Linked DNA regions of Oligoflexus sp.. The protein of the gene in region 1 interacts with the protein of each later gene in a pairwise test. Links are inferred from orthologs where the notes say so. Each region holds a gene or a part of one and is shown on either strand. Other genes may lie near its edges. The genes, in order: ruvC and ruvA.

Region 1 (3,099 bases):
TGCCAATGGCGGTTCGATCTTTCTGGATGAGATCGGTGACGTGTCCCCGCAGATGCAGGTGAAGCTTCTGCGCGTTCTGCAGGAGAAGAAGATCACGCCGGTGGGTTCCAACCAGGAAATCCCGGTCGATGTGCGTATTATTTCTGCAACCAACAAGCCTCTTGAAAAGATGATGCAGGAAGGTAAATTCCGCTCGGACCTTTACTATCGTCTGAATGTGATGCCGATCAACCTGCAGCCTTTGCGGGAGCGACTTGAGGATATCGAGGACCTCTCGGTCTTCATGATAGAGAAGTTCAATCGTCTGCACGAACGTCATATACGCTGCCTGACTCCGGAAGCCGTCCAGGCCCTTCAGGTTTACGATTGGCCAGGCAACATACGCGAGCTGGAAAACGTCATCGAGCATGCTTTCATCATCGAAGGCACCGACGAAATCCATCTCGATTCCCTGCCGCCGCACATTCAGCAGAAAGCGCCTGAACTTGACGAACCGCACTCCGAAGGTGAGGGTGAAACCACGCGTCTTCAGGAAGAACTCCGCACCATCGAGCAGCTGATGACGGAGGCCAACTCCCTCAAATATCCCGAACTCAAAGAGCAGTTCGAAAAAGAATTCATCAAACGCGCCCTCAAGGCCTTCAACGGCCGCATCAACCAGACGGCAGAGCAAACCCAGATGACCAAGGTCACGCTGCTTCGCAAGCTCGAAAAATACAACATCAACCCCAAAGAATATCAGCACTGAGCCCACGCAAAGCGCGCTTTGCCTGCGCGCGACGCCGTGTCATCATCCCAAGCACACCCACGCGTCGTCATCCCAAGCACCACCCACGCGTCATCATCCCAAGCACACCCACGCGTCGTCATCCCAAGCGCCACCCGCACGTCGTCATCCCAAGCACACCCACGCGTCGTCATCCCAGGCACCATCGTCACCCCGCGCGGAGCGCGGGGCTACACACTTCGCGCCGAAACCCTTATGAATTCCGTACAGCTTTGCTATGATGTCGAGAACCAAAGGAGACAGCCGTGACGAACCCTGACGTATTTCGCATTATCGGCATCGACCCGGGTTCCCGAATCACAGGTTTCGGCGTGCTCGAGCTGCCCCGTGGCGCGATCAATTTAAAGCGCGTGCAGCTGGTGGCGGTGGGTGTGATCCGATCGAAGCCCACTCTCCCCCACAGCGAAAGAACCGGCTATCTCCACGAAGCCATTCATCAGCTCACCGGGCAATACAAGCCTGAAATCGCCGTCATCGAACGCGCCTTCACGGGCGTCAACCCTCATTCCGCTCTGCGTTTGGGTGAAACACGCGGCGCGGTGATTGCCGCGGTCAGACGCCACGGGATTCAGGTGGCCGAGATCACGCCGACTGAAGTCAAAAAAACCATCACAGGCCAGGGCCACGCAACGAAAGAACAGATTGCCGCGGCGTTGAAATATCTTTTGCAATTCGAGCTCGGCGATTTACCACACGACGCCAGTGATGCCGTTGCCATCGGGTTGTCCTATGGCTTATCTTTAGGAATCCGAAGCCCATCGCCGCGACCTCGTCACGATGCCTTAGGTTAAACCTTCAAGGGAGTGCCTGCCCATGTTCCCGACTCGTCAGTTCCCAGCCACCCGGTTGCGCCGTCTCCGTTCCAATGACTTCAGCCGCCGCCTGGTTCGCGAACATAGCCTTAGCCCGAATGACTTCATCTATCCCGTCTTCATCACCGAAGGCAAAAACATCAAAATGGAAATCCCTTCGATGCCGGGCCAATTCCGCCTGAGCGTCGATAATCTTTTGCAGACAGCTGAAAAATGCATGGAGCTTGGCATCCCGGCTGTGACGCTCTTTCCGGCGATTGAAGCCGAGAAAAAAAGCAAGATGGCCCAGGAAGCCCACAATCCCGATGGCCTTGTCCCGCGCGCCGTCAGCGCCCTCAAGGAACGTTTTCCCGAACTCGGCGTCATCACCGACATCGCGCTCGATCCCTACACCATCCACGGACAGGATGGCATCATTGATGAAACAGGTTACGTCATCAATGACAAGACCATCGAAATTCTCTGCAAGCAGGCCGTCTGTCATGCTCAGGCCGGTGCGGATGTCGTCGCTCCCTCGGATATGATGGATGGTCGTATCGGCCACATTCGAAATGCCCTGGACCACGCGGCCTTTCCACTCGTGCAGATTCTGGCTTATTCCGCCAAATACGCCTCAAGCTTCTATGGCCCCTTCCGTGATGCTGTCGGCTCCGCGGGCAATCTGGGCAAGAGTTCCAAAGAGACCTATCAGATGGATCCTGCCAATAGCAACGAGGCCCTGCATGAGGTCGCCCTCGACATCCGTGAAGGCGCGGATATGGTCATGGTCAAACCTGGCCTTCCTTATCTGGATATCATCTACCGTGTGAAAGAATCGTTCAAAATGCCGACTCTGGTCTATCAGGTGTCGGGCGAGTATGCGATGCTGAAGGCTGCGGGACAGAACGGTTGGATCAACTACCAAGCCTGCGTTCTTGAGTCCCTGATGGCTTTCAAACGCGCCGGTGCGGATGCTGTCCTGACCTATTTTGCAATTGAAGCCTCGGAATGGTTGCGGAGCTGATATGTCGTTTGCCTCTTGGACTGCGTTTCGCTACCTGAAATCGAGTCGGGAAAATCGCTTTTTTTCCTGGATCACCTTTCTATCTCTCTTCGGCCTTGCGATTGGGGTTGCGGCCCTGATCGTGGTGCTGTCCGTGATCAATGGCTTTGAATATGAACTGCGGAACCGCTTTTTGCAGGCGAACGCGCATATCATGGCCTATCGCTATCCGGCCGGCATGTCGAATCCCGAGAAATGGTCCAAAATCATCGAACGCGATTTTCCGGATGAAGTCCGCGGGACCTCGCCCTTCATCCATTACGAGACCATGGCGAAAAGCGGTTCCATCATGCAGGGCGTTCTGGTGCGGGGTATCGCTCCGAAGCAGCGTGAAGCGGTGCAGAGCATGCAGAATCTGATCGACCCTCCCACGGCCCTGGCCGTGCTGCAGCAGGAAATCGACGACGAAGCCGCAGGCAAACCGGAGCCGGAAACCCCTGCCGTCATCCTGGGTTCCG
Region 2 (3,195 bases), on another replicon or contig:
ATTCCAAAACCAAATATCATATCAACCCCACGGGCCGCTTTGTTATCGGCGGACCCCAGGGTGACTGCGGTCTGACCGGCCGTAAGATCATCGTTGATAGCTACGGCGGACACGGCGCGCACGGCGGTGGTGCTTTCTCGGGCAAGGACCCCACGAAAGTCGACCGTTCGGCTGCTTATATGGGCCGTTATATCGCAAAAAATATCGTCGCTGCTGGCGCCGCTGACCAGTGTCTGGTTCAGCTGGCTTATGCGATCGGCGTCGCGGAACCTGTCAGCGTTTTTGTGAACACCTACGGCACAGGCAAAGTTTCTGAAGAGAAGCTGGCCAACGTGATCCGCGAAGTGTTCCGCTTGACCCCACGCGGAATCACCGAGAGCCTCGACCTTCTGCGTCCTATCTACAAGAAAACCGCTTCCTATGGCCACTTTGGTCGCGACATCTTCCCCTGGGAACGTCTCGACAAAGTCGACGCCATCAAAGCCTGCTTGAAATAGAGCCCGGACAGGCCCTGCAGAAGCAGGGCCTTTTCGTATCCTCTTTACGATTCCCAAGCGCCCTACCGCCAGTTATAGTGGTGGGTATGAAGCAAAAATTTCAGCGTCAAAAGCAAAGGCTCATCCTGATCAACAGGGACTTTCAGTTCCGTTATACAGGTGCGGCTGTATTGGTAGGTCTTCTCTCCACAGGTCTGACCACGAGTGTGATCCTCTATCCGCTCTTTCAATTCGAAATCCTCCGCATTCCGCGCTTCCTTCCCTGGCCTATCCTGGGTGTGATGGCGATGGCTGCACTTTTGAATATTCTCCTGGTCGGATTTATGGGAATTTTGATAACGCATCGGCTGGCCGGACCCATGTATTCGTTGGTCAGGCAGTTTCGTCGCGTCGAGGAAGGCCGTTGGTACGGCCAGATGAAAATTCGCGACGGTGATGACATGCGTTATGTCGTGCGGAATTTCAACGCCATGGTGGATGCCATCAACAAGCAGACCCAGATGGATTTTGAAAAGCTGCGCCATGTCCGGGAGCTTTTGGTTTCGACGGGAATGAATGAGAGTGAGCGGATCGCCAAGGCCCTGCTTGAACTCAAATCCGTTGATGAAAAAATGCGCGAGCGTTTGCATGCTGAATCCGAGCATGATATCGAAGCCGAAACGGAACCTCCCACCCGTTTGCACTGAACTTCTTTCCTGGATTGACTCATGTATATAGAACGACTGACCGGAACCTTTTGCGCCAGTCTTCCAACCGGCATCATCCTGGACGTGCAGGGTGTCGGTTACGGTCTGGAATTGCCGCTTTCCACCCTCTGCCAGCTGCCCATGGTGGGCTCGAAGATTTCCCTTTGGATCTACACTTACGTGCGCGAGGATGCGATTCGCCTCTTCGGCTTTCGTAGCTATGAAGACCGTCAGGCCTTTGAAATCCTCCTGAGCCTGAGCGGTGTCGGCCCGAAGGTGGCTCTGGCCATTCTCTCGACGCTCACTGTGAATGCCATTGACCTTGCAGTCACCCATGATGAAGTGAAAGTGTTCGAAAGCGTTCCGGGTGTCGGTCCACGCCTTGCGGAAAAAATCATCGTCGATCTTAGGCCCAAACTCGTGAAGCTGAAATCCGCGCACATGATGGATCTGCGCGATAAGCAGACCCGACTCGATTCCGAGGATCTTGATGGGCCCTTGCCTTTGGATCACGATCACAACTGGCGTGAACGCGAAGACATGACCTTTTCGGATCTCTTTTCAGCCTTGGAAAACCTGGGTTACAAAGACAAAACTATAACGCCGCTGCTCGCCAAGCTCAGAAAGGAATCCGCGCACCTCGCATTTCCTGATCTGATGCGACAGGCTCTCAAGCAATTGAGTCAGGGAGCTTTGGGCAACACGGAGCAGAAAAAACGCGAAACCAAGGGCGCCAAAGGCCGCGATCTCGGTCTTGCCGAGAACGAGCCTTTTTAAAGGTTTCGTGAAGGAATCAAAAAGAAATGGATCCTATTCATATTCAGCTGCAGGAACCTGTCCTCCGGCGAACCGAAGAGTTGACACAAGCCACGTTTATGGATATTGACGAGAACCTGGAGCAGCAGCTCAGGCCGCATCGCTTCGTTGACTACCCTGGACAGGAATCGGTTAAACAGAACCTGGAAGTCTATGTGGCCGCCGCGCGCAAACGCGGCAAACCTTTGGACCATATTATTTTGCACGGTCCTCCCGGTCTTGGGAAAACCACGCTTGCAAAAATTGTGGCTCATGAGATGGCTGTTCCTTTTTATCAGACGAGTGGACCCTCGATTGATAAGCCTGGTGACCTGGCCGGTATCCTGGCTGGTGTGGAACCGGGTGGAGTTCTTTTCATTGATGAGATTCACAGGCTGCCGATCACGGTGGAGGAGATTCTCTATTCGGCGATGGAAGACTTCTGCATCGACATCCTTGTGGGGCAAGGACCGACGGCACGCACCGTGCGGATGCCGATCAATCCTTTCACCCTGATTGGTGCGACAACGCGTGTCGCCAGTCTTTCCGCGCCGTTCCTGAGCCGCTTTGGAATTCAGGAGCACCTTGAATTTTATGATGCCGCATCGCTTGCGAAGATTCTGCAGCGCAGCGCTGGCCTTTGGGGTGTGGAACTGGCAGAAGAGGGCGCGTTCGAACTGGCCCGACGTTCCCGTGGTACGCCGCGGATTGCCAACCGACTTTTGCGTCGGGTTCGGGATTTTGCTGACTTTCATGGTGTAGAACGTTTGGATAAGGACATTGTTGATTTAACGCTAACACGCCTTAACATTGACCTTGCTGGCCTTGATCGCATGGATCGCCGTATATTGCGTGTGCTTCAGGAGCGTTACAATGGGGGGCCGGCAGGCATTGAAGCCCTGGCGTCAACGATTGGTGAAGAACGGACAACCATCGAGGATGTGTATGAACCTTTTCTTACGCATCAGGGCTTTATTCGCCGTGGACCGCGTGGCCGCGAGTTGACGCCGCAAGCTTTGATACACCTCGAAGCTGTCAGTCAGTTGGTTTAACCGCGCAGCCAGACTTTGATTGAGCTTGAAGTTTCGCGCCGGCCGTGGCTATGATGGGCCACCTTTTTATCCTTACCAGGAGGTTCTCTGTGAAAGTCTCTCACGTTTCCTTGAGTTTGGCTGGCCTCGCTTTGGCTTCCAGTGTTCATGCAGCTCCTGAAATTG

Evidence for each region.
Region 2: the proteins of ruvC (region 1) and ruvA interact in binary tests that used the Escherichia coli proteins (3 or more experiments, as listed by UniProt). The link is inferred for Oligoflexus sp. from one-to-one orthologs.

What each region holds. Positions count from the first base shown.
Region 1 is NZ_DASTAT010000115.1:7,688-10,786, reverse strand. What follows is about bases 33-2,805. They hold ruvC (crossover junction endodeoxyribonuclease RuvC), read left to right. Parts: upstream 33-1,032; coding sequence 1,033-1,578; downstream 1,579-2,805. Other genes in these bases: VFO10_RS24930 (ABC transporter permease), read left to right, coding at 2,604-2,805; hemB (porphobilinogen synthase), read left to right, coding at 1,601-2,602; VFO10_RS24945 (sigma-54 dependent transcriptional regulator), read left to right, coding at 33-748. Also shown: more of VFO10_RS24945, read left to right, coding at 1-32; more of VFO10_RS24930, read left to right, coding at 2,806-3,099.
Region 2 is NZ_DASTAT010000093.1:54,209-57,403, forward strand. What follows is about bases 214-3,082. They hold ruvA (Holliday junction branch migration protein RuvA), read left to right. Parts: upstream 214-1,204; coding sequence 1,205-1,960; downstream 1,961-3,082. Other genes in these bases: metK (methionine adenosyltransferase), read left to right, coding at 214-497; VFO10_RS19960 (hypothetical protein), read left to right, coding at 584-1,183; ruvB (Holliday junction branch migration DNA helicase RuvB), read left to right, coding at 2,059-3,030. Also shown: more of metK, read left to right, coding at 1-213; VFO10_RS19975 (hypothetical protein), read left to right, coding at 3,120-3,195. UniProt on the Escherichia coli protein: The RuvA-RuvB-RuvC complex processes Holliday junction (HJ) DNA during genetic recombination and DNA repair.